One region of the Alitiscatomonas sp. genome, then DNA from elsewhere that is predicted to be linked to it. Evidence: predicted binding sites of a transcription regulator. Region 1 holds the regulator's gene; the other holds the start of a gene.
The links. The regulator HrcA, encoded in region 1, represses chaperone genes, less so after heat shock. The targets are predictions, from matches to a motif close to TGTTAGCACTCNNNNNNNNNGAGTGCTAACA.
Positions count from the first base shown of each region.

Region 1 (16,678 bases):
TTTGATCTGCTTCCGGGCGAGCATCCCATCGTTCCGGTTATGCTCTACGACCCGAAGGTTGCCAATGAGTTTGCCCGCCGTATGTTAGATAAGGGCGTATACGTAGTAGGCTTCTGCTATCCGGTAGTTCCCAAGGGACGTGACCGTGTACGTACCCAGATTTCTGCGGGACATACAAAAGAGGACCTGGATTTCGCAGTGAAGTGCTTCGCAGAAGTGAAGGCTGAAATGGGGATCTAAGGATCTGTAAATAAGGATAAAAAAGAGGAAGGGAAACCTGGATGACAGGGCCCTTCCTTTTTTATGGATCTATTGGGTTTTCTCGACTGCCTCAAATACCTCCACCTTCTGGAGCCCGTAATCCAGGGCTTCTTTGTGGGTATCAAAATAGATATCCAGGTGGTTTTCTACTACGCCGCTGCCCTTATCCTCCACTGTATAGACAATGCCGTCGATGAGGAGCTTCGTTCCCAGAGGGAACTGGTCCAGGTCGGCAGAGATGGTGTGGTCTTCTTTGGGAACTGCGCCGGAATAGGTGTACAGATGACCGCCGCTGCATGCTTCACAGCCGCAGTAAGCGGAGATCTTAAAGGTTCCATAGGATCTGCCGGGAACGGTGGTCTCCTCCGGCTCTGTCTCTGTTACCTTTGAAGAGGGAGCTTCCTGGGAGCCGTCTGCCATCCCGCTGGCGTCTTCTGCTGGCTTCCGGGGGCCTCCGGACGTTTTCGCTGGTTCGGCTTCCATGGCTTTGTCCGCAGGCCTGGCGGCCTCCAGGGGGCTTTCAGGCCCGTCATATGTATCCTCCACGGCTTCTTCAAAGCCTGGCCCGGTCTCGGCGGCCTGGGAGGGGAATACGGCGATGGAAAGGAACAGGGCAGTACCGGCCATGGCGGCGCGGCAGAATCCATTTTTCTTCATAAGCAACCTCTCTGTTGATCGTACTTAAAATTACAATTTGTCATAAAGAAATTTCATTTATTTCATTATATTTACAAAAGTGTTAAATGTCAAGAAAAACAGCCGGATCTTCCGGAGGTTTCTGCCGAAACAGCTGTTTCAGATCCTTTCATTAGAAGGTTTCTCCGTTCCGGCTCCCGCATCGGAAGAAATGATAAAAATGCATCAATGCAATGAAAAATGAAAAAATATCTTGACAAACGGGGACTTAAGTAATATAGTAACAACTGTAAATGTTAGCACTCATAGATAAAGAGTGCTAATAAAACAAAAAGAGGGTGAAAATGTGGAGCTGGACGAAAGAAAAGAGAAGATTTTGAAAGCCATAATCCAGACGTATTTAGAGACAGGAGAGCCAGTAGGCTCCAGAACGATCTCCAAATATTCTGGTCTTAAGTTGAGCTCCGCTACCATAAGGAACGAGATGTCGGATCTGGAGGAGCTGGGATACATTATCCAGCCCCATACGTCGGCAGGACGGATCCCCTCTGATAAGGGATACCGGTTCTATGTGGACCAGATCATCCAGGAAAAGGACAGCCAGGTAAACGCCATGCAGGACATGATGATCCAGCGGGTGGACCGGGTGGAGCTTTTACTGAAGCAGATGGCCCAGATCCTGGCCAGCAATACCAATTATGCGACCATGGTCAGCGGTCCCAATTACCACCAGACGAAGCTGAAGTTCATCCAGCTTTCGAGAGTGGAGGCCAACAAGCTTCTGATCGTGGTGGTGGTGGAAGGAAATATCATCCGGAATTCCTTTGTGACTCTGGATGAAGAGCTTTCCAATGAAGAGATATTAAACTTAAATATCCTTTTGAACAACAGTCTCAACGGGCTTACGATCCAGGAGATCAACCTGGGAGTGATCGCAAGGCTCAAGGAGCAGGCGGGGATCCACAGACAGGTGGTGGAATTTGTCCTCAACGAGGTCTCTGAGGCCATTGGCTCCCAGGCGGAGGATCTTCAGATCTATACCAGCGGAGCTACAAATATTTTCAAGTATCCGGAGCTCTCCGATACGGAAAATGCCAGCAAGCTGATCAGTACCCTGGAGCAGAAGGAGCTTTTAAAGGGACTGTTTGATGAAAGCCAGGCGCCGTCGGCATCGGATTCCCAGATCCAGGTCTATATCGGAGATGAAACGCCGGTGAAGACCATGAAGGACTGCAGCGTGGTCACTGCCAACTATGTGCTGGGAGACGGCCTTAGGGGAACCATCGGGATCATCGGACCCAAGAGGATGGACTATGAAAAGGTCGTCGGGACCCTAAGGACTCTGGTGACCCAGCTGAATGAAACATTTAATAAGCAGCAGTAAATAGAAATGAAAGGTGTCGAGTCAAGTGGAAGAGAAGGAACTGGAAAAGAAAGCTCCAGGAGAGGCAGAAGCAGAAAATATTCCCGAAAACGGAGCGGGAGCTGAAAATACAGCGGAAAACACGGCTGGGCCGGCAGGGGCCAGCGCAGACGGAGAAGCTGCTCCGGAAAATGGAAAAGAAGAAAAGAAAGAGAAAAAGGGCTTTTTTGGAAAGAAGAAGGACCCGAGAGATACCCAGATCGAGGAGCTGACAGATCAGTTAAAGCGGTCCATGGCAGAGTTTGACAATTACAGGAAGCGGACGGATAAAGAAAAGTCCGCTATGTATGAGATCGGAGCCAGGGATGTGATCGAGAAGATCCTTCCTGTGGTGGATAATTTTGAGCGAGGCCTTGCCACCGTTCCCGAGGATGCGAAGGAAACGCCCTTTGCCGAAGGAATGGAGAAAATATATAAGCAGCTTATGAAGACCCTGGACGACATGGGCGTAAAGCCCATCGAAGCTGTGGGCAAGCCGTTTGATCCCAATTTCCATAATGCAGTGATGCATGTGGACGACGAATCCCTGGGAGAGAATGTGGTGGCATCGGAGCTGTTAAAGGGATATATGTACCGGGATACTGTGGTACGCCACAGCATGGTGCAGGTTGCCAACTAACTGGAAGTAATTTATCATTGTTTATAAATTCAGGAGGAAATCACTATGAGCAAGATCATTGGTATTGACTTAGGTACAACAAACAGCTGTGTAGCAGTTATGGAAGGCGGTAAACCGACCGTTATCGCCAATACAGAAGGAATCAGGACCACACCGTCCATCGTGGCATTTACAAAAAATGGAGAAAGACTGGTAGGTGAGCCGGCAAAACGTCAGGCCGTGACCAACGCAGACCGCACCATCTCCTCCATTAAGAGACACATGGGTACAGATTATAAGGTAGACATCGACGGAAAGAAATATACTCCCCAGGAGATCTCCGCAATGATCCTCCAGAAGCTGAAAGCAGACGCAGAAAGCTATCTGGGCGAGAAGGTGACAGAGGCAGTTATTACCGTTCCGGCTTACTTTAACGATGCCCAGCGTCAGGCTACCAAGGATGCAGGTAAGATCGCAGGCCTGGAAGTAAAGCGTATCATCAATGAGCCCACAGCCGCAGCTCTGGCTTATGGCCTTGATAATGAAAAAGAGCAGAAGATCATGGTATACGACTTAGGCGGCGGTACCTTCGATGTTTCCATCATTGAGATCGGTGACGGCGTCATCGAGGTTCTGGCTACCAACGGTGATACCCGTCTCGGCGGCGATGACTTCGACAACCGTGTGACCCAGTGGATGATCGACGAGTTCAAGAAGGCAGAGGGCATCGACCTGTCCGGCGACAAGATGGCTCTCCAGAGATTAAAAGAGGCTGCTGAGAAGGCAAAGAAGGAGCTGTCCACAGCCACCACCACCAACATCAACCTTCCGTTCATCACAGCCAACGCTGAGGGACCGAAGCATCTGGATATGAACCTGACAAGAGCGAAATTTGACGAGCTGACCAGCGATCTGGTGGAGAGAACTGCGATCCCGGTACAGAATGCCCTGAAGGATGCCGGACTTTCTGCATCTGAGCTTTCCAAGGTCCTCCTGGTAGGCGGCTCCACCCGTATGTTAGCCGCACAGGAGAAGGTAAAACAGCTGACAGGCAAAGAGCCCAGCAAGACCCTGAACCCGGATGAGTGCGTTGCCATCGGAGCAGCGATCCAGGGCGGCAAATTAGCCGGCGATGCAGGCGCAGGCGACATCCTCCTTCTGGATGTAACACCGCTTTCCCTGTCCATCGAGACCATGGGCGGCGTTGCCACAAAGCTGATCGAGAGAAACACCACGATCCCCACCAAGAAGAGCCAGATCTTCTCCACAGCAGCCGATAACCAGACTGCCGTTGATATCCATGTGGTACAGGGTGAGAGACAGTTTGCAAGAGACAATAAGACTCTGGGCCAGTTCCGTCTGGACGGCATCCTTCCGGCCAGAAGAGGCGTTCCGCAGATCGAGGTTACCTTTGATATCGACGCCAACGGCATCGTAAACGTATCCGCTATGGATAAGGGAACAGGCAAAGAGCAGCACATCACCATTACCTCCGGCTCCAACATGTCTGACGCAGATATTGAGAAGGCCGTGAAGGAGGCAGCCGAGTTCGAGGCCCAGGATAAGAAGAAGAAAGAGGCCATCGACACAAGGAACGATGCAGATTCCATGGTATTCCAGACCGAAAAGGCCCTGGAAGAGGTAGGCGATAAGATCGATGCCAACGATAAGGCAGCCGTTGAGGCAGACTTAAATACACTGAAAGAGGCTGTAAACCGTGCGCCCATCGATCAGATGACAGACGCCCAGGTGGAAGACATCAAGGCTGCAAAAGAAAAACTGATGCAGAGCGCACAGCAGCTCTTCACAAAGGTTTATGAGCAGGCCCAGGCGGCTGGCGGAGCCCAGGGAGCAGGTTCCCAGGCAGGACCCCAGGACGCAGGCCAGGCAGGCTACGGCGATGATGTGGTAGACGGAGATTACAAGGAAGTCTAATAATAAAAGCTGCGAAGCGTATAAATCGAAGGCATGGGGATTAGGCGGCATTCCGCCTAACCCCTTTCCCACTATATAGAGTTTGAAAGGTAAGACTTGAAATGGCAGAGAGCAAGAGAGATTATTATGAAGTCCTTGGCGTGCCGAAAGATGCAGATGATGCGGCGTTAAAGAAGGCATACAGAGTTCTGGCGAAGAAGTACCATCCCGATGCCAATCCGGGAGATAAAGAGGCGGAGGCTAAGTTCAAGGAGGCTTCCGAGGCATACAGCGTGCTCAGCGATCCGGAAAAAAGAAGACAGTACGACCAGTTTGGCCATGCGGCCTTTGACGGAGGCGCCGGCGGGGCCGGAGGCTTTGGAGGCTTTGATTTCAGCGGCGCAGACATGGGCGATATTTTCGGCGATATTTTCGGCGATTTCTTCGGCGGCGGCAGGAGCAGGGGGCGCAGCAACGGGCCCATGCGCGGAGCGAATTTAAGGACCGGTGTCCGGATCACCTTCGAGGAGGCGGTATTTGGCTGTCAGAAGGAGATCGAATTAAACTTAAAGGATGAATGCCCCAAATGCCATGGAACGGGTGCAAAGCCGGGAACCTCTCCGGTGACCTGCCCCAAGTGTAACGGGAAAGGAAAGATCGTTTATACCCAGCAGTCCTTCTTCGGACAGGTACAGAACGTGCAGACATGTCCGGACTGTCAGGGATCCGGCAAGATCATCAAGGAGAAATGTCCGGACTGCTACGGCAGCGGATATATTTCCAGCAGAAAGAAGATCCAGGTGACGATCCCGGCAGGTATCGACAACGGACAGAGCATCCGGATCGCCGGAAAGGGAGAGCCGGGGATCAACGGCGGTGACCGGGGAGACCTTCTGGTGGAGGTGACTGTATCCAAGCACCCGATCTTCAAACGGCAGGAGACCACCATCTTCTCCACCGTGCCCATTTCCTTTGTAACAGCGGCACTGGGCGGCCCGATCCGTATCAAGACCGTGGACGGGGAAGTGGAGTATGAGGTAAAGCCTGGCACCCAGACCGATACCAAGGTACGGCTCAGAGGAAAGGGCGTTCCGTCCTTAAGAAATAAGAATATCCGTGGGGATCATTTTGTGACCCTGGTGATCACAGTGCCTGAAAAGCTCAATGAAGAGCAGAAGGAGGCCCTGCGGCGCTTCGACGACGCCATGAACGGCATTGTGCCGGAAGGCGGAAAGAAGAAGCGGGGACTTTTTGGAAAATAAAACAGGATGATCCGGGAGCTGCTGCAAAAGAGCGGATTCTCGGCGTTCCCTTATGGGAGCGCCGTTCCGCTATTCTTTTGCAGCAGCTTTTTTATTCGCTTCCCGCAGTGTTTTTCAAAAAAAGTTCTTTTATATAGAGCATATCCTGGAATAATGGAATAAATAGCTTTTCATGCCCTCTGCTGCCATTGAGATTTGTGACCTGTGGATGGCAGAAGCTGATGACAGGGATCTGTTTTTTATTGATCTCAGTAAAATAATACTGCCAGTCCCGGTCAAAGGTCCTGGACTGGAAGGATGCCCATTCCGTTGAAACCGGCAATACATGATCTTTAAGCAGGGCAGCATTTCCCTTGATCCCGGAACTGGCCAGACCACAGCAGATGATCATGCCTGGATCACACAAACAGATCTCTTCCAGGATCTTTCCATGCTGCATCTGCACCGCATCCAGAAGCTGGCTTCCAGAGGCGCGGCTGCCGCCGCCCTCCTTCTTCAGATTCATAACAGCAACGCGCCTTAGCTGTGCCGCGCGGCTGGGGGAGGACATATCCCACGGATACTCCCCGTCACCGTCCAGCAGAGCTTTTGTCCATCTGCCGATGTTGTTCCATGTTCTCCATCCGCTTCCATCTCTGCGGAGATCCGCACACAGGTCCCGCTCGTGCCGGCAGTTCATATCGCGGAGAATAAATAAAATGTGCGGCCTGTCATAGTGAGCGGGATCAACAATCCCGTCCCGGATAAAAGCGTTAAACGAATATTCGGATTTCCATTTTGTAAACAGCTCATCAAAGTTCATGGAAAGGCCTCCCTGCTTTTGCAAAAGTCTTCCGGCTCCTGGCCGGATCTATATGGTGTTTGGTACAGAGCATATCCAGGCCTTCGCGGCTAATGTCATAGGAAAGTGCATCCTATGACATAAAAAACGTTCCGCAGGGATCGCTATATAGCGGAAGGAAATTTGTCCGCAGAAGCGGCCCGCCGCAGGCGGAGAAGCCCTGTCCGATCATTATAAACGGGAACAGGCAGAAGTGTAAGCCCCTTTTTGGGCATAGACAGGGACTTTTTTCTGCTATGCCCAAAATTCCGGAGATTTTTGGGTATATACAGAGAAAAAAGAGAAATATGCCCAATCCATAGGAGAAATCCAGTGAAATCCGGTGAAAATCCCAGGATTTCCGTGAGATTTTTGGGCACTGTGGGAAAAAACGTACATTTTTGCCCAATATTTTCGAAAATAGGGGAGGGGGGAATATGGGACCGGAAGGATCCCGGTTTTCGCAGACGGCGGTGATCTGAAAGGAAACATGGGGCGGGAGACTGGAACGGGCGCGGGAGGCGCAGGGCGGCTGGATATCTGCGGCAAACATAATACTAAATAATCAAATATACATTGATAGACGAGGTATTATATTGCATAATGAAACTAAGGAAAGGTGGTGGGAGCGTGTCGATCACATCGGATATTTTACGGGGACACACAGAAACGATCATCCTGTCCCTGCTGCTGAAGCAGGACAGCTATGGCTACAAGATCAACAAGGAGATCCTGGCCCGGACGGACCGGAGGTACGAGCTGAAAGAAGCGACCCTGTATTCAGCGTTTAAACGGCTGGAGCAGGCGGGCTGTATCCGGACGTATTGGGGAGACGAGACCACTGGAGCCAGGCGAAGATATTACTCGATCACAGAAAAAGGGAGAGAAACCTACGCTTCCAACCGGAGGGACTGGGAGGAGGCAAAGGAGCTGATCGACCGGCTGCTGGACGATGACGGGGAGGGCACAGCATGAAAGAAAAACTGAGAAAATATGTGGAAGATATGGTAAGGGATATCCCGAAAACCAGAAATGTGGTGGATTTAAAGGAAGAGATCATTGGAAATATGGAGGAAAGGTACGATGATCTGCGGGCAGAGGGGTACGGGGAGCAGGACGCCTTCGACTGTACCATCAATGCCATGGGCGACATCCGCTCGCTTTTTGAAGAGGAAAACAAGGAAAACGGCGGCGGAAAGGGAGAGCCTGTAATGGCGGGAGAAAGACCAGAAAAGAAAAAAGACCATACGGTGAAGATCCTGGTTCTGGGAGCTGCCCTTGGAGGCCTGCTGTTTCTTCTGGGCACCGGTATGGTGGCAGCCAGGGTGGACAGGGGCCATAAAGGAGGAGAAGAGACCCTTGAGGCATCGGGACGTCTGGACGGGGAAAATCGTTTTGAAGACCGGGAGGAGACGGGAGAGACAGGCCCTGGCATGGAGGAACCGGGGATAGGAGAGGCTGACCCCGGTGTAGGACAGCCAGAAATAGGAGAGAGCGGTCCTGGAACAGAAAAGCCGGGTACGGAGGAGACAGGTTCTGGCGCAGGAGCTGACCCTGGAGATACTCCCGATGGATGGAGATGGACAAAGCTCGGCGATGGCGGGATCCTTAAACGTCAGATCCCTATGGACGAGGCAGAGGACATCCAGATCTCCTATATACTGACCGATCTGAACGTGGAGGTGACAGATTCCGAGGAGATCCTTCTGGAGGAGGAGTACGTGGTCCCGTGGGAAGAGATCCATCAAACCAGGGTGTCTTCTGGCGGAGGCCGGGTGGAGATCGTCAACGATGATCCGGATGGATCAAAGGGAACGATCGTCTTAGGACTGACAGGACTGAGGTTTGAAGACGAGGAAAAGAAAAGGCTCCCGGTTTCCGCCAGGATCCAGATCCCAGAGGATTTCCGAGGAGAGCTGGAGATCAATACGGTATCGGGAAACATACGGATTCCGAGATTTGAGGGAGAGAGCCTGGAGGTCGCCACAGTATCCGGCGATCTGGATGGAGGAACGATCAGAGGAGCAGTGGAGGGAGAGAGTGTATCCGGGGATCTGAGCATTGAGAAGGCAGCGGCGGGCGCAGAGCTTTCCACCGTATCCGGGAAGATGACGATCGGAGAGGCCCTGGGAGATATTTCCATGGAAAGCGTGTCTGGAGAGATCCTTGTGGAAAGAGCAGAGGATCCCCGGTTTAAGTTCGAGGCCCAGTGGGTCAGCGGCGGTCTGGAGACAGATTTTGACGGGCAGCTGGAATGGGAGAAAATGGGTGCCAGGGGGATCGTGGACAGAGGAAACGGCAGGGAAAGCGGAAAGAACCTTCCCAGGATCCAGTTCACCACCACATCGGGAGATATGGAATGTTATACAGGAAAATAGAAGGATGAAAAATAGCCAGGGAGCTGCAAACGGGGGATCTGCGGATCACTTCCTCCGTTTTGCAGCTCCTTTTTAATGGAAAAAATTATTCTTCAGCTTCCAGCAGATCATCGATCTGCTTCCAGATGGCGTTGATCTCTTTGAGAGAATCCAGGCGGTCCTGCTTCTGTTCCATGGCTTCGCCCATGGCCTTTAAGGCTGCGTCAAAATCTTTTTCCTTTACAGCGGCCCTGGCCTGGGTCCGCAGGGATTTTATGGAGAGACTGTCCATGGAAGAACGGACCTCACGGATCCTGGCCTTCAGTTCCCGGGCTTTTTTCCAGGTATCTTTGGAAACAATCAGCTCCCCGGTCTCCTTACGGATCTGCCGGATCTCGCTGAAACGGGCCGACAGGGCCTTATTTTCGGTGCGGACAGCGTCCATCTCCTCCTCCAGGGCCTTTAATTCCTCCCGGATGGGGGCTACGGCCTCTTTATATTCCGCCCTTGTTTCTGCCGCAAAGGCCGGGAAGGACAGAAGGCATCCCATAACAACGGTTGCGACCGCCAGCTTCATACATTTTTTCATTGTGCATCATATCCTTTCTTTTCAGTGTGGGACCGGAGCTTTTATACCATGGGACAGCGCATCCGAATTTTAATGCAGAAACGGCCCGCCGCAGACGGAAAAGCCCACAGGCGCGCTTCTTTCCCGCAGGACTGCTCCGGATAGGAATATATTACCAGGTCCATCTGCAATAGAAAAGGCGCAGGTTGCGGCAGTCCTGCGGCAGAAATGGGGCAAAATCATAAATGGAAGGAACCGGGGCTTCTGGAAAAGAAAAAGCAGATTGTATGCGATTAAAAACTTGAAGTTACAGCCGGGATATGTTATCTTTTTCACAAAACAGAGACGACTGCAAAGAATCACAGGAGGAATAATTCGATGAGAGGTGTTGAGACCAGGATTCAGGAGATCCGCCACAGGATCTTCCGCGAGGCGGCCCGTATGGCCTACCATACCGAGTGGCCCATTGACAAAAGGATCGAGGAGCTTCCATATAAGATCATCCCCGGGGAGGTTGGAAACTTCCGCAATGACGTGTTTTTAGAAAGAGCCATCGTAGGAGAACGGCTGCGCCTGGCCATGGGACTTCCCTACCGCGGGGCGGGAGACCCGGCCCCTGTATCCGATGGGATCGAGGCGGCAGACCGGCCGGAAACGTATTATACGCCGCCGCTGATCAATGTGATCAAATTTGCCTGCAATGCGTGTGCAGAAAAAAGGGTCATGGTGACCGACGGCTGCCAGGGCTGTCTGGCACACCCCTGTGTGGAGGTCTGCCCCAAGGATGCGGTGAGCCTGGACCGGACCAACGGGAAATCCAGGATCGATCCGGAGAAGTGCATTAAATGCGGCCAGTGTGCAAAGGTGTGCTCCTACAACGCCATCATTATCCAGGAGCGTCCCTGTGCGGCGGCCTGCGGCATGGACGCCATCCACTCAGACGAGAACGGAAAAGCAGATATCGACTATGACAAATGCGTTTCCTGCGGCATGTGCCTGGTGAACTGTCCCTTTGGAGCCATTGCGGACAAGTCCCAGATCTTCCAGGTGATCCGCGCCATCCAGACAGGAGAGCGGGTATACGCCGCTGTGGCTCCTGCCTTTGTGGGACAGTTCGGCCCCAAGGTGACGCCCGGAAAGCTGCGGGCGGCCATGAAGCAGCTGGGCTTTGCCGATGTATTCGAGGTTGCCATCGGGGCAGACCTCTGCGCGGTCCAGGAGGCTGAGGACTTTATAAAAGAGGTGCCGGAGCATATCCCCTTTATGGCAACCTCCTGCTGCCCGGCCTGGTCTGTGATGGCAAAGAAGCTGTTCCCGGAATACGCAGACTGCGTTTCCATGGCCTTAACGCCCATGACCCTGACTGCCAGACTCATTAAAAAGCAGCATGAGAAGGCAAAGGTGGTATTCATCGGACCGTGTGCGGCCAAAAAGCTGGAGGCCATGCGCCGCAGCGTCCGCAGCGAGGTGGATTTCGTGCTGACCTTTGAGGAGATGGCAGGGATCTTTGACGCCCGCCATGTGGATATTGAGAACATGGAGGAGGATCCCGACGGCGTCAACGACGCTTCCGCAGACGGCCGCAATTTTGCCGTGGCGGGGGGCGTGGCAAAATCGGTGGTCAATGTGATCAAGGAACGGTATCCCGATAAGGAGATCAAGGTAGCCAACGCCGAGGGCCTTAAGGAATGCAGAAAGCTCCTGACCATGGCCAAGGCTGGAAAATATAACGGGTATCTTCTGGAGGGAATGGCCTGTCCCGGCGGCTGCGTGGCCGGGGCCGGGACCATGCAGCCCATTAAAAAATCCCAGGCTGCCGTGGGGCTTTACGCCTCCAAGGCGGGCCACAAGACCTCCGACGGAACGGAATATGTGAAGGAGCTGGAGAAGCTGGTGGAATAGGATCCATGTAAAAACGAAAAACGCTTAAGCAGAGAAATGGTATCTGCTTAAGCGTTTTTTTATGTCATAGGAAAGTGCGTCCTATGACATAAAAACGCTCCGCGGGGATCGCCATGCGGCGGAAGGGAATTATGCCGCAGAAGCGGCCCGCCGCAGGCGGAGAAGCCCGCAATCGGGCTTCTTTATGGGCTGGTCCCGGAAATGCGCATCAGGGAGGACATGTTTTCAGCACGTTCTTTTACAGGAATCTCCGGAAGGGCATGATCAAGACCCGGAGCACGCCGTAAAAGAGTTTTTTACCTGCACTCATTTCCCGGGGCACATAGTTCTCGCCGTTGATGTACGTCCCCTCCGGCGTCATATACCGGCTGTACGTCTTGTTGACCTCTGCCTCTTTGCGGATGACAGCGTTTAATTCCGGGGAATCCACGGCCAGCATCAGCTCCGTATCCTGGTAGGTGCTCCGCATATCCATATTATAGGAGCCGACAATGCTCATGCGGTCGTCGATGAGGACGGCCTTGGAATGGCTGGAGTGTTCGCCCAGATATTCGTAGACACGGACGCCGGTGGCCCAGATCTTCTTTTTCTGGTTCAGATAGTCGGTGCAGCCCCAGGGATTGGCGCCGCTGGCCACATCGTTGGTGATGATCTCCACCAGGTCTGTTTTCTTACACAGGGCCGTAAGGTCTGCGTACATTTCCTTTCCGCAGATGATGTAGGGCGTGTAGACCGTGATCTCCTTTCCGGTCCCCATGAGGTGGCAGACGGTTTCCCACATCCAGGGCTCCTTATTGGAGGCATTGATGGGGTTGTGAAGGAGGGTGATCCGGTTGGTCTCCATGGTGAGGGCTTCATAATCCCAGGGCTCATAGGCGGACGGATAAGAGGACTTCAGGGCGTCAGCGTGGGCGGTAAGCCACTGGATGCATTCCTGGGATTTTTCCCGGTCGCCCATTTTCGTATACAGCTTCGCGTCGGGCAGCTCCCAGACAGACTGGAAATACTGCTTTAACTGATGGATGGAGGCCTCCGGGGCCCCGGCGGTCTCATAGATGAACAGCTCCCGGTCGATGTTTTTCACTGGCGTATAGTCTCCCAGGAACAGGTTAAAGGTATTCCTGCCGCCTAAAAGATACATCTGATCGTCAATGATCAGATATTTGTCATGGAGTCTGGCCTGCATTTTCCACGGTGCATAAAAGTGGATGGGATTATAGATCTTCAGCTCGATATTTTCATGGGAAGCCATGGCCTCGAACCATGGGCTGCTGTTCACATCCAGCATGCCGCTGAATCCGTCCACCAGCATCCGGATCCGGACTCCGCGTTCTGCTGCGGAAAGGAGAGATGCCATGATGTCCTTGCCGGCTTCATCCACATTAAAATCGAAGGTGGAGAAGATGATTTCCTTTTCGGCCTGGTCAATGAGGTTCAGACGGTAGAGGAGGGCGTCGGTGTTGTCGTCTATGTAGGCGGCCCGCTCAGCGCCGGGAAGCTCTGAGTAATATTTTGCGGAACGGATCCGGTCCAGGATCTCCTGGGGGACCTTTTTATGGGCCACATAGGGCAGGGTCAGCAGGAGGATGTAAAGGAGCAGCAGGAACAGAAATGAGACGCCAAAAAATTTTAAAATCCTGATCATAAGCAATTCACCTCAAAATGAAAGAAAAAATTAAAGAAAAGGCCTTGAAATTTTCACGGTACTTTATCATAATAAAAGTGTAGGGGAAATATCCATCATTCTTTACAGAAAGCGAGTGACAGCCGATGGAGCTTACATTTAACGGACAGATCGAACCCGGGTACATAAAGGAAGTAAAGGATATCCTGGAAAACCGGGAATTTATGCAGCTGGGAGCGTTTTCCCATCACCAGAGTACATCCAGACTGATGCACAGCATCAATGTATCCTATATATCCTGGCATATAGCCAGAAAGCTGGGGTGCGATGCAAGAATGGCCGCCAGGGCCGGACTGCTTCACGATTTCTGCCTTTATGATTTCAGGGAAAAGCCTCCCACAGGCGGCTTCCAGGCCTTTTACCATCCCAGAGTCGCGGCTAGGAACAGCCAGGAGGTCTTTGGGATCAGCGAGCGCGAGAAAAGCGCGATCCTTTCCCATATGTTCCCTCTGGGGCCGGTGCCAAAGAACCGGGAGGCGTGGATCATTACCATGGCCGACAAGATCTGTGCATCCATGGAATACTGCCATATCTATATCGCCCTGGAGCGGGGCCGCCGGGTGGTGGTCGCCGCCAACAACTGATCGTTCCAGAACTTAGGATACCGCGGTACAAAGAGAACGGCCGTCACTAAAAATAGTGGCGGCCATTTCTTTTCCCCTATTTCTGAGTACTATATCATACCGCATCCGGGTATTCAAGGAATAAATTATTAAATTATCATGAAAAATGTCGGAGGCCATGCTATAATATGGGTAAAAATAACAGAAGGAGACAGATATGGAACAGTTTCTGATCGTATGCCCGCTGGTATTTCTGGCGGGATTTGTAGACTCCATTGCCGGAGGAGGGGGATTGATCTCATTCCCGGCGTATATGCTGGCCGGGGTTCCCGTCCATGTGATCCTGGGAACTTCAAAGCTGAGCGCTTTTCCGGGATCCATCGTTGCAGCCTTAAGATTTGCCAAGAGCGGCTATATCCGTTTTAAGCTGGCCCTTCCCTGGGCGGCTTCTGCGGCCCTGGGAGCTGTGGGAGGAGCCAGCCTGGCCCTTAAGACCGATGAAAAGCTGATCCGCTCGCTGATGGTGGTGGTGCTTCCGGTGGTGGCCTTTTATGTGCTGAAGAATAAAGAACTGGGCGGCGGGGAGACTCCGGACCGGTCCGAGGATCCGGACGGATTCCGCCGTATGTTTTTTACAGGCCTGGCTGTCTCCTTTCTGATCGGCGGATACGACGGCTTTTACGGTCCGGGGACAGGGACCTTCCTGATCCTCGTATTCACCGGCCTTTTGAAGCTGGGGACCAGAGATGCGGCCGGGATCTCCAAGGTGGTCAACCTGAGCGCAGATATCGGGGCCCTGGGGACGTTTTTCGTCGGCGGAAAGGTGGATTATGCCCTGGGGATCGCAGCGGCCCTTTTCTGCATGGCAGGCAGCTACTTTGGAGCGGGGCTCGTGGTCAACAACGGGCAGAAGATCGTAAGGCCTGTGGTCATGGGCGTGCTGGCTCTGCTGTTTGTGAAGATCCTGGCGGGGTGACGGCCGTTCCCTGTCCCGGCGGCAGGCCGTTTGCTCTCTTGTATTCGGGGACGATCTGTGATATGATATCATGTGACTTTTTAGCGGTTCTTAAAAGGAGCCGTTCTGAGACCGGAGGAAAAAAATATGAAGTGGAAAAAATTTACGCTGAAGACCACCACAGAGGCGGTGGACTATATCAGCAGCCTGTTTGATGAGATCGGGATCCAGGGCATTGAGATCGAGGACAACGTGCCTCTGACCGAGAGCGAGACCAAGGGAATGTTCATCGACATCCTGCCGGAGCTGCCGCCGGACGACGGTACAGCCAGAGTGAGCTTTTATCTGGACGACGATGACGACGCGGAGGCCATCTTAAAAGAAGTGGATGAGGGGCTTTCTGAACTGCGCCAGTACGTGGAGATCGGTGAGGGGACCATCACAGCCTCTGAGACCGAGGACAAGGACTGGATCAACAACTGGAAGCAGTATTTCAAGCCGTTTACTGTGGATCACATCCTTATAAAGCCCACCTGGGAGGAGATCCCTGAGGAGCACAAGGACAAGCTTCTGATCCAGATCGACCCGGGAACGGCCTTTGGGACCGGAAAGCATGAGACCACCCAGCTCTGCATCCGCCAGCTGGAAAAATATGTGAAGCCGGGTGTGCGGATCCTGGATCTGGGCACTGGCAGCGGCATTCTCGGTATTACGGCCTTAAAGCTGGGAGCCGGTTCTGTATTCGGAACGGATCTGGACGAGAACGCCATTACCGCCGTCCATGAAAACCTGGAGGCCAACGGGATCCCGGAGGAGAAATTCGGAGTGGTCCAGGGAAATATCATCGATGAGAAGGAAGTCCAGGACGCTGCGGGATACGAGTGCTACGACATTGCCGTGGCCAATATCCTGGCCGATGTGATCATCATGATCCAGAAGGAGGTTCCGGTGCATCTGAAGCAGGGAGGGATCTTTATTACCTCCGGCATCATCGATATGAAGGAGCAGGCGGTCAGGGATGCGCTGTCCCAGAACGATGCCTTTGAGATCCTGGAGACCACCAGACAGGGAGAGTGGGTCTCCATCACAGCGAGGAAGCGGTAGTGTATCATTTTTTTACTGAAACGGAATTTTTTACAGAGTCTGAGGCCGTGATCACCGGGCCGGATGTGAACCATATAAAAAATGTGCTGCGGATGAAGCCGGGCGAGCAGATCCTTTTAAGCGACGGAAAGGGGACAAACTGCCTGTGTGAGATCACGGAGATCGAAAGCAGCCGGGTCCTGGCGCGGATCCTGCCGGAGCTGGTGGAGGACACGGAGCTTCCGGTGGAAGTGACCCTGTACCAGGGCCTTCCCAAGGGCGATAAGATGGAATTCATCATCCAGAAATGTGTGGAACTGGGCGTCTCCCGGATCGTACCAGTGGAAATGGCCCGGTCGGTGGTAAAGCTGGATAAGAAGAAGGAAGAGGCAAAAAGGAAGCGCTGGCAGGGCATTTCCGAAAGCGCCGCCAAGCAGTCCAAAAGGATGATCGTTCCAGAGATCGGACCGGTCCTTTCTTATAAGGAAGCGGTGGCTGAGGCGGCTTCCATGGACCTGTTCCTCCTGCCCTATGAGGATTCTGAAAGCCTTTCGGGAGCCGGAGGCATGGAGCTTACCAGAAGCCTGATCGGAGGACTGGAGCCGGGAAAGAAATGCGCGGTGCTCATCGGTCCCGAGGGCGGCTTTTCCGA
Region 1 covers NZ_JAXXBR010000081.1:9,733-26,410, forward strand. Annotated here, with positions in the region: gene WIH05_RS07655 (glycine C-acetyltransferase) at 1-240, shown strand, start outside; gene WIH05_RS07660 (3D domain-containing protein) at 310-918, opposite strand; gene hrcA (heat-inducible transcriptional repressor HrcA) at 1,244-2,281, shown strand; gene grpE (nucleotide exchange factor GrpE) at 2,307-2,939, shown strand; gene dnaK (molecular chaperone DnaK) at 2,985-4,853, shown strand; gene dnaJ (molecular chaperone DnaJ) at 4,955-6,094, shown strand; gene WIH05_RS07685 (hypothetical protein) at 6,186-6,896, opposite strand; gene WIH05_RS07690 (PadR family transcriptional regulator) at 7,545-7,889, shown strand; gene WIH05_RS07695 (DUF4097 family beta strand repeat-containing protein) at 7,886-9,292, shown strand; gene WIH05_RS07700 (hypothetical protein) at 9,378-9,860, opposite strand; gene WIH05_RS07705 (4Fe-4S dicluster domain-containing protein) at 10,218-11,741, shown strand; gene WIH05_RS07710 (phospholipase D-like domain-containing protein) at 11,980-13,386, opposite strand; gene WIH05_RS07715 (HD domain-containing protein) at 13,512-14,009, shown strand; gene WIH05_RS07720 (TSUP family transporter) at 14,206-14,964, shown strand; gene prmA (50S ribosomal protein L11 methyltransferase) at 15,091-16,047, shown strand; gene WIH05_RS07730 (16S rRNA (uracil(1498)-N(3))-methyltransferase) at 16,047-16,678, shown strand, end outside.

Region 2 (16,678 bases), on a different contig from region 1:
CTGAAATCATTCCCACCCGCTCATTCCCTATCCTGCTCCCAAAACCCTAGTCCGTCGTCTTCTGATACTCCAGCGTATATCCATTGGGGTCAGAAAAGAAGAAGGAATACACCGGAAATTTCGTGTGGTGGGCCGGCGGAGCAGAAAGTCCCAGAGCCGGTCGGGTCTTTAAGGCTTCATACATGCGGTCCACATCCTCCAGGGACGGTAGATTAAAGGAAATGCACTGGCCTGTGGCCATGGGCCGGTCTGGACCGTAATCGCAGAAGGCCAGATAACCGTACCCGCAGTCAAACCACACGCTGGACCCCAGATCCTTATAAACGGGGAGCCCTAAAACAGTGGTATAATATTTTTTTGTTTCCTCCATATTTTTGCACGGAAAGAATATTACGCTGGATTCTGGTTTCATATGAGACTCCTTTCTTTTTTCCATGGATGTCCCTGGATTACCGGCCAGCCTGGTCCTCCAGGGTATCCACATCCCAAAGTTCTCTCTCTTCCTCTACTTCAAAAAAATGTACCTGGTCCATATGGGCTTTCATGACCCGTTTTCCTCCCCGGTCCCCGGACAGAGCCAGAAGCTCATCCTTATAAAATGCAGAAAACCACACCGGATTCCCCGGCTCCCCCAGGCAGGAAATGCAGCCGATCGGATGGCTTTCCCTATCTCCATCCGAAACCTTCTTCATGAATTCCAGAAAAGTCTCCACGGTCCTTTCCGAAAGCCACGGCTGGTCGGCCACAAAAAACACATAGGCGTCCGGCTCTCTCCCGGCCTCCTGCCTGCACATTCCAGAGATCGGGCTGGATCCCGGCATTCCCGCCAGGATCCCGGCCCGGATGCTGTGGGATACTCCCTCCCGACTCTGGGGGCTGTATACAGGATACAGACGGCCAGAGCCGGCAAGAAGGGCCCTCCGCTCCTTTTCCACAGAGGGATCGCAGACAGGCCCGTGGCCTTCTCCTACTGCCTCCTGCAAAAGCTCCTCATACTGGGACACTACCACGATCTCCAGCTCCTTATGCCTTTCTGCCACAGCCGCCAGCCGGTCCAGCAGATGCAGGTACATGGGCTTCTGCCCGACCATATGAAAAAGCTTGTTTTTTCCAAACCGGCGGCTGTTTCCAGCCGCCAGATACACGCATCTTATTTTCATTTCTTCAGCAGTCCCATGGCGATCTTCTCACTGGTGATGGGAAGCTCCTTAAACCACAGCCCTGTGGCGTTGGCAATGGCATGGGCAATGGCCGGGGACGGCGTGTTGATGACGATCTCTCCGATGGACTTGGCTCCGAAGGGGCCGGTGGGCTCATAGCTGCTTTCAAATTCTACCCGCAGCCTTCCCATATCCAGCCGGGTGGGGATCTTATACTGCATGAACGAGTTGTTCATCATATGACCCTTTTTGTCGTACTGGACATTCTCATATAAGGCCATTCCAATTCCCTGGACAATGCCGCCCTCGGTCTGGACCCGGGCCAGGTTGGGATTGATGACCGTTCCGCAGTCCACCACAGCCGCATAGTCCAGGATCTCCACATGGCCCGTCTCCTTATCCAGCTCGATCTCCACCGCGCCTGCCATGAACGGCGGCGGCGATACGGGAGAGCTGTGGGTCTCCGTCACCTGGAGGGCTTCCTGGCTGCCGCACATGGACGCCGTCCCCAGGTCTGTCAGAGTCACCGACTCTCCGGTAGCCGGATCCAGGAAGCGTGTCCCGTCAAACTCCAGTTCCGCGCCGGAAACATCCGCCGCATACCGCGCTCTCAGAAGCTCCGCCGCCTTGTCCTCCATCTTCTCCAGCAGCTTTCCGCAGGCTCTTTCCACGGCCTTTCCCGTCACATAGGTGGTGCTGGATGCATAGGATCCGGAGTCGTAGGGGGAGGCGTCCGTATCCGCCCCGTAAACGGTGATCTGGTCTGTGGAGCAGTCCAGGCACTCCGCCGCCATCTGGGCCAGGATGGTATCGCAGCCTGTTCCCATGTCTGCCGCCCCGATGGTCAGCGTATAGTATCCGTCCTCATTGAGCTTGATGGAAGCCGAGCCCACGTCCACGCCGGAGATCCCGGAGCCCTGCATGGCCATGGCGATGCCGACGCTCCTCACCTTTCCATTTCCCATGTCCCGGCAGGGGAATTTTTCCTTCCAACCGATCATCTCCGCTGTACGCATCAGACATTGATCCAGGGTACAGCTTGCCGCTGTCTCGCCGTAATAGGCCGGCATCACATCTCCCTGGCGCACCACATTTTTGAGACGCAGCTCCACCGGATCCATGTGCAGCTTTTCCGCCAGCTGGTTGACTGCCGACTCCACGGCAAAGATCCCCTGGGTGGCTCCGTAGCCCCGGTAGGCTCCCGCCGACATCACGTTGGTATAGACCACATCGTAGGCAAACCGGTGGGCTTTGGGAGTACCGTACAGCGGAATGGACTTATGGCCGGAAAGTCCCACAGTCGTGGGTCCGTGCTCGCCATATGCTCCTGTATTGGATAAGGTATACACATCGATGGCCTGGATGATCCCGTCCTTATTGGCTCCGATCCGCACAGAGACCTCCATCTCATGGCGGGGAGTGGAGGCCGTCTGGCTCTCCGTCCGGGAAAAGATCATTTTGGACGGCCGCCCCGTCTTCCAGGTGACAAAAGCCGGGAAGATCTCAGAAACCACCGTCTGCTTCGCTCCGAAGCCGCCGCCGATCCTGGGCTTCACGACCCGGATCTTCGACTTGGGGATCCCCAGGGCGTTGGAAATGATCCGCCGCACATGGAACACGATCTGGGTGGAGCTTAAAATGTTCAGCCGTCCGTAGGCGTCAAAATAGCAGCAGGTCCGGAAGGTCTCCATCATGGCCTGCTGGTCGGCCAGGGTATGGTATGTACCCTCTGCCACCACGTCGCACTCTGCCAGGACCGCATCCACATCTCCCTGTCCGGATACCTCGCTGGCGCACAGATTTCTCTTATTGTCCGCTCCCACAGGACAAAGAGATCTCCAGCTGTCCTCGGGATGGACCAGGATCTCGTTATCCTTGGCAGTCCGGAAGTCCAGAATAGCCGGAAGCACCTCATACTGCACCTTCACCAGCTTTAAGGCCCGGTCCACGGCGTCCTCGGTCTCCCCGGCCACAATGGCCACCGGATCTCCCACATACCGCACATGCCGGTCCAGGATCAGCCGGTCGTAGGGGCTGGGCTCCGGATACGTCTGCCCGGCCATGGTAAACCGCTCTGCAGGCACGTCCTCCCAGGTATAAACGGCTGCGATCCCCGGCACCTTCATGGCCGCATCCGTCTTTACAGACTGGATCATGGCATTGGCGTGGGGGCTCCTTAACACCTTAACGATCAGACAGTCCCTGGGGGCCAGATCGTCCATATACACCGGTTTTCCCATCAGAAGCGCCATGGCGTCCTTCTTACGGATCCCCTGATTTACATTCTTCATGACGCTCCTCCCTTCTTTTTATATTCGATAAATGCACGGATCCCCCGGAGCTGTCCCTCGTAGCCGGAGCAGCGGCACAGGTTCCCGGCCAGATATTCCCGGATCTCATCGTCCGTGGGGTCCGGATTTTCCCGGAACATGGCAATGGCGTTCATGACCATGCCCGGATTGCAGAAGCCGCACTGTTCCGCTCCCTGGTCGGCGATGAACGCTCCGAACTCCTCGGCCTCCTTCTGGAGACCCTCCAGGGTGTCGATCCTGTGGCCGTCGGCCCGGGCCGCCAGGACAGAACAGGAAAGGACCGGCTTATCATCCATAAACACCGTGCAGAGGCCGCAGTTGGACGACTCGCAGCCCCGCTTCACGCTGAGACAGCCGTGATCCCGTAAAAAATCAATGAGAAGCCTGTCGTCAGAGATCAGCGCCTCCACATTTTTCCCATTTAAGACCAGTGAAATCTTCATGCCCTCTGTCCCTCCTTCTCTTCTGTCAGGCAGGCCGGAGCGCCGGCTCCTGCGGCCTGTCCGCTTCCGCCGTACAATGCTTCCATCAGTCCCCGGTACAGGAGAATGCCCGCCAGATGGCTGCGGAATTCCTTTCCCGCCCGGATATTGCTGCCCGTGGGGACCACAGATGCAAGCTCCGCAGCCAGAACCTTCCGCGCTTCCTCTCCGGAGGCCTGGAACCGCTCCAGCCATTCTGCCGGAAGCTCATAGGATCTGGCCCGGGCCGGAGTCGCCCCGAAAACAGCCCGTCCGGCAGCCCGTTCCCCTTCTCCGGATCTCCATCCTTCCCCGACGGCCACCGCACAGGCCATCACAGGAAAATCCGTCTTTGTGTTCCGGTGGGACAGGTAGGCGTACCGCCGTTTCTCCTTCTTTACGATGACCCTCACCAGAATATCATTTTCTGCTCCCTCTGCCGCAAACCGCTCCATGGGCACCAGACCTCCATGGTACAGCTCCACCCAGGAATCCAGGGCCAGGAACATGGTCAGCACGTCAGAAAATCCAAACCGTCCAAAAATACTGCCGCCCACGGTGGCCAGGTTCCGGAACTGGACGCCCACGATGTGACGCAGGCTCTCCCGGACGGCCCCGCCGGTCATGGCGTCAAGCCCCTTATGGAGCTCCAGCTCCCTTAAGCTGGTCATGGCCCCGATCCTGTATTCCTCCTCTGTCTCTTCAATACCGGAAAGTCCCAGGTCCGACAGATCGATGACCGTCTGAACCGTCCGGTTCTGCATTTTCAGCCACAGCATGCCGCCGAGGATATGGGCCGATTTTTTCTGGTTCCGCACATAAGCGTCCTCCAGGCTTTCCGCCCGCACATATTCTCTGAATTTAAGCATCCGTTTCCCTCCTCCATATGATTTTCTATTATAAGCCGCAGGACGGATATTTTCCACTTTTACTTTCTAAAAAGGGCCCGTCTGGCCTGTTCCGGCCTCCTTCCTGCTTTCATTCCGGAAGCCAGCAGCCAGGCCCTTTAAGCCTCCTTCTCTCTGGGGATCACAATGTTCAGGACAATGGCCAGGATCGCTGCCGGAACGATACCGGAGCCTCCGAAGATCAGCTGTACTGCCTCGGGAAGTCCGGCGATCACTGCGCCATTGGCACCAATGCCGTAGCCAAGTCCCAGGGCCGTGGATACGATGGTGATGTTCCTGGCTGTCAGCGGCTCCTTTGTGATCAGCTGGATGCCGCTGATGACGATGGATGAAAACATCATCACCGCCGCTCCGCCCAGAACGCTCTGGGGCATAATGGAGATCAGCGCCGCCAGCTTGGGGAGCAGGCCGCAGAACACCAGGAATACGGCTCCTGTGGCCAGGGCATGCCGGTTGACGATCTTTGTCATGGCCACCAGGCCCACGTTCTGACTGAAGGATGTGTTGGGCAGCACGCCGAACAGGGCTGCAAAGCTGGAGCCCAGACCGTCGCAGATAACGCCGCCGGAAAGCTCAGAATCGGTCGCTTCCCGTCCCATGCCGCCTTCCATCACGCCGGAAATATCGCCCACGGTCTCCACTGCCGTTACGATGAACATGATCAGCACCGGAACGATGGCACGCAGGTCAAAGACCAGGGGGACCGGCATCAGCTTCGGTATGGAAAACCAGGAGGCCTCCGCCACCTTGTCCCAGTTTAAGACCCATGCCTTGGTATACTCCACGCCATCAGCAGTAATGCCTGTGGGGGATAAAAAGAGGCCCATGACAGCCGACGCAATATATCCGGCGATGATTCCGATCAGAATGGACGATGCGCTGGTCATGCCCTTTGTTCCGTGCTTAAACGCGATGATCACCACTGTCACAAGAGCGCCCAGAGCCAGGTTCTCAATGGAACCAAAATCAGCTGCCATATTTCCGCCGCCAAAGGAATTGACGCCCACGGATACCAGGGACAGGCCGATGGAAAGGACTACTGTTCCAGTGACCACTGCCGGGAAAAACCGCCTCAGGGGCTTTAATAAAAAGCCCAGGACCGTCTCAAACAGGCCGCCAAGAACGGAGGCCAGCATAATGGCCCCGTAGCCGGCAATGCCGCCGCCCATGACCTTTGCCACACTGTTGAATACACCGATGAAGCCGGAGCTGGTTCCCATGATAATGGGGACCTTTCCTCCCACAGGACCGATGGCGTAAAGCTGCACCAGTGTCACGATCCCGGCCACCAGCATGGCGTTCTGCAGCAGATCCACCTGCAGCTCTGCAAATTCGCTGCCTGCTCCAATGCCGCAGGCGCCTGTGATGATGAGGATCGGAGTCAGATTTCCCACAAACATGGCCAGCACATGCTGAAGCCCCAGGGGAACTGCCTTTGTGAGCGGAAGCTTCCCATAAAAGTCAAACGCCGCTCCTTTTGTTTCTGCTTTTTCCACTTTTCTCTCTCCTTTTTAGCCTTTTTCTGCTTTTTTCAGCCCCTCTATCATGGGCGATAGGAGAAAAAAAGTCAATAACCCAATGAATATTCAGAAACTTTAATTATTTCTAATAATTCGGAATTTTTCTTGCATTAAAAGCCAGTTGGGACGGAAAAAATTCATCAGCTGCCAGTAACCGGCCCCCAGAAGGCCATATTCCCGGATCAGGTCAAACTTTCCCTGAATGCTCCGCACATCCTCGAACCAGATCTCATGCTGGATCCCGTACTGCCAGTAACGAAGGTATGGGGACCAGGCCGTCTCGTCGAACCGGATCGGGACTCCATGATCGATGGCCCGGGCCACCGCCTCTCGGTTGCTGATGGACTGGGCCTTTGTGGTCCCGCGCACATAGGGAAGGGGCCATTCATACCCATAATTGGGGATCCCCAGGCTGATCTTTTCCACCGGAATGGCTGAAACCGCGTACTCCACCACCCGGCGGACCATATTGAGGGGGGCTACGGCCATGGGAGGGCCGTATGTATATCCCCATTCATACGTCATCAGCATCACCCGGTCCGCCGCCTCCCCTAACAGACGGTAATCGATTCCTTCATATAAAAGCCCCTTCTGGTCCGGCGACGTTTTCGGAGCCAGGGCCACAGAGACCGGATAACCGAATACCTGGAGCACACGGCGCACACGGCCTGTAAATTCTGCAAAGGCCGGCCCGTCCTCTGCCCGGACGTACTCAAAATCAATGTCCAGCCCCCGGTAGCCCTTTTCTGTCATCGTCCGTCCCAGCTCCCAGATCAGCCTCTCCTGGAGTCTCCTGTCCTCCATCAGCGCCGTCACCAGATTGTTGTTAAAGCGGCCGTCTGTTCCCAGGGGCGTCAGGACCATCACAGGATCCACACCGGCATCCGCTGCCTGGCGGATCAGCCAGGTATCATCGGACGAAGGCGGGATCAGTGTTCCCTGTTCTGTAAAGCCGTAGGAAAAAATATAAAGATCTGTCAGAAACGGAAGCGTCTGCTCCGCCGTCTCCCTTGAAATAAACGGATATGCATAACCAAATGAGTATAGCTCCCGCCTGGACTGTTCCCGGTCCGCCGCCGGTCCTTCCGGGATCAGGAGCGACTGGCCCACAGCCAGGCGGTATGGATATTCTATCTGGTTGGCCCACAGAAGCTCTCCCACAGGGATACCGGCCGTCTCTGCGATCCGGTCCACATTGTCTCCTTCCTTTACCACGTAAACTGACACGTTCTCCCGCTCCCCATCCATTTCTTTCCTAATTAATATATGAGCATGGGCTGTCCGGGGGAACGAAAAAACGCACCTGCGTGCTTTTCCGCCTGCGGACGGGCCGCTTTTTTGCTCCCTCTGCGGAAAAACTGCTTCCGGCCCATGGCTGTCCCTGCGGAGCGTTTTAATATCATGGGACGCATTTTCCCATGATATAAAAATACCCGGAAAAGAACGTTCCCATATGGAACCGTCCCTTCCGGGTGATTTCAGTCATATCCGTTCAGTTATCGCTCAGCCAGCGCTGTCAGCCGTCCGTCCACCACGTCGATCAGGATGGTATCTCCTGTATGGACACCGTCGGAAAGGATCAGCTTTGCCGCCAGGGTCTCCACATTTTTCTGCAGATACCGTTTCAGCGGTCTGGCTCCGTAAACCGGATCGTAGCCATTGTCCACGATGAACTGCTTTGCCTCATCGGACAGGGCGATGGTCAGCTCCTTATCGGCCAGACGCCGGTTGATGTCTGCCGCCAGAAGATCCACGATCCCTCCGATGTCGTCCTTTGTCAGAGGCTTAAAGAGGATGGTCTCATCCAGACGGTTTAAAAACTCTGGACGGAAATGGGCCCGAAGGTCGTTCATGACCATCTGCTCCGCCTCCGGCCGGATATTCCCGTTCTCATCGATGCCCTCCAGGAGATACTGGGAGCCGATGTTGGAGGTCAGGATGAGGATCGTATTCTTAAAGTCCACGGTCTTTCCCATGGAATCGGTAATCCGCCCGTCGTCCAGTACCTGTAAAAGCACGTTGAACACATCCGGATGGGCCTTTTCCACCTCGTCAAATAAGACCACGCAGTAGGGCTTTCTGCGGACTGCCTCGGTCAGCTGGCCGCCCTCATCGTAGCCCACATATCCTGGAGGAGCACCGATGAGACGGGACACGGAATGCTTTTCCATATATTCGCTCATATCGATCCGCACCATGTTGTTCTCGTCATCAAACAGGCTCTCCGCCAGGGCCTTGGCCAGCTCCGTCTTTCCGACGCCGGTGGGGCCTAAGAACAGGAAGGAGCCGATGGGCTTGGTGGGATCCTTGATCCCGGCCTTGGACCGGATAATGGCCTCTGTGACCTTCTCCACGCCTTCATCCTGGCCCACCACCCGCTTATGGAGCTGTTCATCCAGATGAAGTGTCTTATTCCGCTCGCTTTCTGTAAGCTTTGCCACCGGGATCCCCGTCCACCGGGAAATGATCCTGGCGATCTCCTCTTCCGTAACGCTTTCATGGACCAGACTCAGATCCTGGTTCTTTACCTTTTCCTCCTCGGCCTCCAGCTCCTTTTCCAGCTGCGGAAGCTTTCCGTACTGGAGCTCCGCCGCCTTATTCAAGTCATACTTCTGCTGGGCGTCCTGGATCTGGCGGTGCAGGCTCTCAATCTCCTCACGGAGGCTGGAAAGCCGATCCACCGACGCCTTCTCGTTCTCCCACTGGGCCTTCTGGGAGGCAAAGGTGTCATGAAGCTCCGCCAGCTCCTTCTGGAGATCCGCCAGCCGCTCCTGGCTCAGATGGTCGGTTTCCTTCTTTAAGGCCGCCTCCTCGATCTCCAGCTGCATGATCTTCCTGGACAGCTCGTCTAGCTCGGTGGGCATGGAGTCCAGCTCGGTCTTTATCATGGCGCAGGCCTCGTCCACCAGGTCAATGGCCTTATCCGGAAGGAACCGGTCGCTGATATACCGGTTGGACAGGACCGCCGCCGAAACCAGGGCCGAATCGGTGATCTTTACTCCATGGAAGACCTCATACCGGTCCTTCAGTCCCCGGAGGATGGAGATGGTATCCTCCACCGTGGGCTCATCCACCGTCACCGGCTGGAACCGCCGCTCCAGGGCCGGATCCTTTTCAATATATTTCCGATATTCGTCCAGGGTCGTGGCGCCGATGCAGTGGAGCTCGCCCCTGGCCAGCATGGGCTTTAACATATTTCCGGCATCCATGGAACCCTCGGTCTTTCCCGCTCCCACAATGGTATGAAGCTCATCGATGAAGAGAATGATCTGCCCCTCGCTCTTTTTCACTTCCTCCAGAACAGCCTTTAACCGCTCCTCAAATTCGCCCCGGTATTTGGCTCCTGCCACCAGTGCTCCCATATCCAGGGAAAACAGCTTTTTATCCTTTAAGCCCTCCGGCACATCGCCGCGGACGATCCTCTGGGCAAGGCCCTCCACCACGGCCGTCTTTCCGACGCCTGGCTCGCCGATGAGCACCGGGTTATTCTTTGTCTTCCGGGACAGGATCCGGACCACATTCCGGATCTCCGCATCCCGGCCGATGACCGGGTCCAGCTTCTGGTCCCTGGCCCGCTCCACCAGATCGGCCCCATATTTATTTAAGGTATCATAAGTAGCCTCTGGATTGTCGCTGACCACCCGCTGGTTTCCGCGGACGGTGGAAAGAGCCTGTAAAAAATTGTTCCGGTCAATGGCGTACAAACGGAACAGCTCCTTTAAAGCCCGGTTGGGCTCCTTTAACAGGCATAAGAACAGGTGCTCCACGGAAACATACTCGTCTCCCATGGCCTTTGCCTCGTCCTCTGCGCTGATGAGGACCTTGTTCAGATCGTTGGTCAGATAGACCTGGCCGCCGCCGGAAACCTTCGGAAGCTTATTTAACGCCTGCTCCGCCTCGTTTAAAAACTGTCCGCCGGAGATTCCCATTTTCGTTACCAGCTTCATGATCAGGCTGTCCTCCAGCCGCAGGAGGCTCACCAGAAGATGCTCCTGGTCGATCTGCTGGTTTCCATATTCATAAGCCAGCTTCTCGCAGCCCTGGACGGCCTCCACTGACTTTTGTGTAAACTTACTGATATTCATATACAATCCTCCTTTTGAAAAGGAAATGGTCTTGTTTATTTGTTCTAGGCAGAATATAACACATGTTATTAGCACTGTCAATGGGTGAGTGCTAATTTTTTTTTTGAAGAATTTGTGAATCCTTGATTTTACTGGTCTCACAGGGATTTTTCACTTGCTTTTGCACTCGATTTTCTTGATTTGACCACATTTTTACGACAACGACTTATGGTTTATACCACAGCAGTCACAGTTTCTGGCAGGTTCATTTTAGACATCTCATTCTCCACATGAGACTTCTCTACAATATGATTATAGACATTCATTGTGATCTATGCATCTGAATGGCCCATGACATACTGCATAACTTTGGGGTTGACATTGTTCTCACCCAGCCTGGTACATCCCGTATGACGAAGGGTATGCGATGAAATAGGGGGCATCAGCTCTGTCTCTCGCTTCTCATCTTCTGCCAATTTACTTTCTTATTATAGGCATTGACGCTATTTTTCAGAAAGCTGTTCACTCCCGCCGGCATGATCGGATGTTCATGCTTTGTATTGAAAATAAATCCACTACGTCCACCAATCTCCACATTACTCTGTAAACCGGGCATCAGGTTCAGTTCTCTCTGCTTACGGAGCACATCATATACCATCTGTGTCATAGGAATATCTCTGATGCCTGCATCCGTTTTAGTTCCTAAGTCATGGAAGCAATAGCCTAAGTGTTCATCTATTTCAGCTTCCATCATTTCCTTGATGGTGCCGCCAAGCAGATCTTTAAGGGCATCTTGAATGTCCTGGGCAGACTCGATGTCATACTCCTGCAGGAGCATCTGAATGATATTTTCTTTTTCCTTCAGTCATTTGTACTTTGTGTACGGTTTTCTTTTCTCTTGCCATGATAAAAGGCCTCCTATGATTTATTATCTTATCATAGAAGACCTTTTAAATCTTTATTTACATAAAACTTTCATAGACTCTTCAACGATGGGGGGATTTTTCTGCCTTTTTCAGATAATTCTCTTCAGTTATTTATCCATCTATCCACATTTCTCCAATATCCTCAGAAGGAATCTTTTTTGTTTTATATACAAAAGCTACACTATACTTCGCTCTGGTAACTGCCACATAAAACTTTGAAAGACTTTCAGCTTTCATATCCTTCGATTTCCCTGACAGCCAATTTAACATTGGCTGTGTCGGATATATCAAAACTCTGTCGAAAGTAAGTCCCTTTGATGATCCAAAAGTCGTTACTTCAAATTTTGTATTTACCTTAGTTTTTTTGTCATATCTAAGCTGTATCGGATTATATGTTTCCATATAGCTATCAATATTTTTTTCGTTAATCCAAAATATTCCATCATGTCCCGTTTTTTCATTCATAGCAGAATCACATGGCTTCATATCAGGATACATCTGATTTGCAAGATTACATATGATCTGATTATTTCGATGAGATGTAGATAATGTTGTGGTATCAATATTCATTCCAGTAATATTATCCTGCACAAAATCCACTATTTTCCCACCTGCATACTTTTTATGTTTTGCTTCGTAATGAGTTCGATATGTCGTCTGACGGGGATCTCCTACTAAAGTCATATTGCAGCCAACCTCGTATAGCTTTTTTATAACTTCTAAATCATATCCGGCAAAATCTTGTATTTCATCTACAAAAACATAAGAAAAAATTTTTCGTATTCTGCGAAATACACAGCCATTCGATAATCCATCCAAAACACATGGCAGTTTTGAAATCATATTTGAATATACATTACCGGAAGCCGTGACATATTTTTTCTCATTTGTATCCTTTAGTCTCAATAAATTTTTATCTGCCTTATTCACTAATAACACACCGGATACCCTGTTATTTATAAGATAGCTTTGGTAAGGTCGTATACCATGCTTGATTAGCAGCGAAAACCACGGCATAATAGTTACATTGGATGGAATACAACCATTTATTTCGTAAAATTTGTCTCTAATGCTTTGTTCATTAGCATCGGTATAAGTTGTTATCAAAACATTTTCAGAAATCTCCAATGCCTTCTTTACAAGAAATGTTGTTTTTCCTGCCCCTGCCGCCGCAATAATTAGACTACTCATTTTTTATTGCCCTCATTATATACTCAGGATATTTAATTTTCGTAGCCGATTCAAAAATTGCTATGGCACAATCCGTCTTATGAGCGTGCATATATTTGTGCATCTCATCATCCGTATCGTAGTTAGTTCCAAAAATATTATTCATTGCTTCTCGCCCATTTTCTTTCAATATTTTCGGCTCAAAGGTATTATAATTAAAATCCTTATCTGACAGTTTCAAGTCACCTGTATCCACTACCTCATCAACGCATATATGGATACATGGTATTTCTTCGTATTCTCTGTACTTTTTCTTAGCAGCTTCAATATTTCCATCGTTGTCCGTAACAACAACCGTTTCTTTGTTTAATATCTGTGCAATTTCAAGATACCGCTTAAATGTCACCCCACCTACGGTCATTACATCTATTCCGTCTTGGATAGGAAGCCGCCCCTCATGAGTATCCATATATGCCCGCTGAACAACCAGCTCATCTGAATCGCCCTCTACTAAGATTGATTTTTTACAAAGAATCAGTCGCAGTGTATCATAACCTGCCACTTTTTTGAAAAATTCAAAAGTTTCTTTTTTGAGCGATTGCATCGAGCAACAATTATCGTCTGAAAGTAAAATTAAATTTTCCAGTCCGAGTTTATTAGCGACAAAGCTACTATGCGTTGATGCTATAATCTGTCTACCAGATGCAGCCTTTTCTATAACTCCCATCAATTCGCTTAATCGAGAAAAAGACAAATGACTTTCAGGTTCTTCAATCAAAATAATACTTGCTTTTTCTGCCTGTTTATGACTTAAAGCTAATTGTGTTTTTATAATACATTGTGCACCTTTTCCAGCATGAGCAAACGGGATTCCATCCACCTGCGTAACCAAACTTGACTCCCAGGAATTTTGAACTCCCTGATCGGCACTCAATGATAATTTTCCATTCATAACCGTAGACGCTGCACTAATTTTCTCATTGATTGACTGAATTGCTTCATTTTGTGCAAACTCATCTATCATATTTCTATGGGCTTGTGTTATTGCTGTTATGTCCTCTGGTTCAAGGAAATCCTTTACTACTCTGGAAATATATACATCAGACCCATTTTGGTATCTGTAATTTGACGAATCAATCATTACAGACTTTATTGGTATGAATCTGGGCATTTTTTCATCTCGGCTAAAAGAAAACCATTTAGCTTCATAAAATTCAATAGGCAAACTTGTAATTTTTTCTGTTTTCAGCAAACTTTCATATTCTGAATTAAATTTATCAGAAAAACTAATTGTGAATCTGATTCCCTCTATACCATCACTTTTTTCGGAATTACCATTTCCTTCATATTCAGGCAATGTTCCACTTTTGAAATATAACTCAATCATTATTTCTGGAGGTGCAATCGGCTGTCCATTTTCCACTGATGCCAGGTATTCCTCAACTGCTTCTCTATTAAATAAATATGTTGATAGCTGATTTCTAATATTTCGACCAGCATACATACCCGTTAAAGCCACATGAATGGCTTCAAGAATAGTAGATTTTCCAGATTCATTATCCCCAACCAGAAGATTGATATTTTCATTAAATTTTACTTCAAACGGATTTTTAAACTTCTTAAAATTTTGAATGATTACCTTCTCAATAGCCATTCGTAGCCTCCTATCTTCGATTTTACTCTATCCCCAATGCCTTAAACACCGCATCTTCCGCACTCTGATACGGAATCAGCTGAAATGCACTCATCAGATCAGCCGGAACGCTTGCAAAATCAACAAATGAGGTACTTGGAATCAGCACCTTCTTTGCACCGCTATCCAGGCACACTTGAAGCGTGTTTGCAAGTTCATCCACCTTTATCATTGTGCCACTAATTGTTATATCTCCCAACACTGCCAAGTTGCTGACAACAGGCTTTCCAAGGGCAATCGAACAAAGTGCAATCAATGTTGGAAGTGCCAATTTGTCTGTCATACCGATACCATGCAAATCCTGATAATTGATGATGTAATCCTTGGTCGAGGTGCTGATAGAGCCACTGATCCGATTGCCGTTGGCTTTCAGATAATTAAATGCCGTGTTCACAGCTTCCTTGCATTTAGAATCGCTACCTAAGCCAGTCCGTTCAATTTTGCCATTGCCTGGAAGCATCTGGCTTTCCAAACGAAATACACCAATCATGCCACTTTTTCCTCTGGATACGGTATAAACCTGTCCCGGATTACACATTCCATCCGGTATCAGCTTACCGCCACCCTGTTCTGGTACGGAAACATAATGTTCTGACATATCTTCTAGATCTATATAAGAAAAGTTTACATCATAAAATTCCATACCGCCCAGCTTCTTCAATTGCTCCTTGACACGGCGACGCATTTCCAATGCAATCTGAATAATTTCTTCCAGTTCTTCTTTGGTAAACTCACCATTTGGATACATCAACTTCAGATAACCGTCTATCATACGACGAACCGCAATTGTATCACGCTGATTCAGATTTCTCCCCAGACGGAAGTAGTGATCAAGTGCATCTCCATACTGCTCCTTGCGAAGCTCTCGGATGAACTCTGCCAAATAGTCACTGATAAAACCGTAATCATCGGTAAAATGCTCCGGTCTGAACTTCGGTATCTCCCATCCTGGAAGATAACAATGCATACGATCAAGAAATGCTGTATCTGTTCCCATTTCCTGCGGGAAAGGTGCAAACAGACTGGACGTTTTCAACAGCACGTCCACACTCTGATTGATATTTCCCACAAATACCATGGACGCAGTAGCAGCTTTTTCTTCTTTGCCACGGGCAAAAGAGCCGGATGCCATGTAATCCTTCATAATCTGAATGCCATCTTTATCTTTAAACTTGATACCAGCCACTTCATCAAAGGCTACACAGTCCCATAAGCCGACCAGTCCGACCGTTTTGCGTCCCATATTGTAAAACAGGTTTGCAACCGTCGTCTGTCCACCGGAAATTAAAATACTGTTCGGTGAAATCTCTTTGTAAAGATGAGATTTACCGGTACTTCTCGGTCCAAGCTCACAAAGATTAAAGTTATTTTCAACTAATGGAATCATACGGGTCAAAAGTAACCATTTCTCACGGTATGTGAATTCATCTGGCTCCATGCCGATAGAACGAAGAAGAATATCCAGCCATTCATCTTTCGTAAAAGCTGTTCGTCCCTGTTTCAGTTCATCAATATCAATGTGCGGCATCTGGATTGGCGTCAGCTTACGGATACTGATTGGTGAAATATCTTTCTGCTTTTTCTGTTTGGAACGAAGCGGATTTCCATCAATGTCCTCAATACCAAAGTTATTGTCGCCTTCAACCTCATAATCCAGCTGAACAATACACCAGATACCGCCACAGAGCAGGCGATCAAATTTTTCTGGATATTCATCGGCAATCGGTACATTGCCAACTCCCAAATTGGAAAACTCTGCAAAAAAGCAGTCCTTTTTCATATCCAGTCGAACAGTCACCATATCAATGATTGTGTGAATGCCTTTTTTACGCAGCTGAGACAGAATTTTCTGTGATTCATCCGGACGTACAAAGTTGTCAGCAAGAATACGCTTCACATTCTGTACGCCTTTTTCAATGACCGTTTCATCATCTGAGCTACAATATTGCCCCAGTAGAAACTCAAGAACATACACCGGGACATTCGCCCCTTCCTTGATTTTCTTTGTCAGGTCTTTCCGAACAATCTTACCGTCAAAGTTCTGACGGAGCTTGTTCTTTATTTCTTCACGGGTGCTTTCACCCTCTGTAAATTGCTCCATCTTTCTCTCCTCCTGCGGTATTAACTAAAAAAATCAAACTCATCCACCGCAAAGGCGATGTCAATCTGGAATGGCTCCCGCTGTGGCAGCTGTAATCCCTGTTCATCTGCAATTACCAGATAATAAGTAGCTGTATTGCTGTATTTCAGAGATTTCAAATTAAACTGACAACGGAAAGTTCTTTCTGCACCGTTATCGCTGGTCTTATCTGCAATAATCTTCTGAATATCACTAATCTGCTTGCCGTCCTCATCTGTAAAGTAAACCTGATAGGTTGCAGCTTCACGGTTTGTACTGACTGCATCTTTTTGATAGAAGTTCAATGAAAAAATCATATTACTGATCTTACGGTTTGCGGACAGT
Region 2 covers NZ_JAXXBR010000097.1:3,486-20,163, forward strand. Annotated here, with positions in the region: gene WIH05_RS10345 (VOC family protein) at 47-412, opposite strand; gene WIH05_RS10350 (nucleotidyltransferase family protein) at 450-1,160, opposite strand; gene WIH05_RS10355 (molybdopterin cofactor-binding domain-containing protein) at 1,157-3,451, opposite strand; gene WIH05_RS10360 ((2Fe-2S)-binding protein) at 3,448-3,915, opposite strand; gene WIH05_RS10365 (FAD binding domain-containing protein) at 3,912-4,802, opposite strand; gene WIH05_RS10370 (solute carrier family 23 protein) at 4,940-6,337, opposite strand; gene WIH05_RS10375 (glycosyl hydrolase family 18 protein) at 6,437-7,588, opposite strand; gene clpB (ATP-dependent chaperone ClpB) at 7,858-10,446, opposite strand; partial or broken gene WIH05_RS10385 (IS256 family transposase) at 11,144-11,263, opposite strand; gene WIH05_RS10390 (UvrD-helicase domain-containing protein) at 11,463-12,542, opposite strand; gene WIH05_RS10395 (AAA family ATPase) at 12,535-14,175, opposite strand; gene brxL (protease Lon-related BREX system protein BrxL) at 14,198-16,315, opposite strand; gene pglZ (BREX-1 system phosphatase PglZ type A) at 16,336-16,678, opposite strand, start outside.
Region 2: the regulator HrcA is predicted to act here: its motif matches at 10,513-10,543, upstream of clpB (ATP-dependent chaperone ClpB).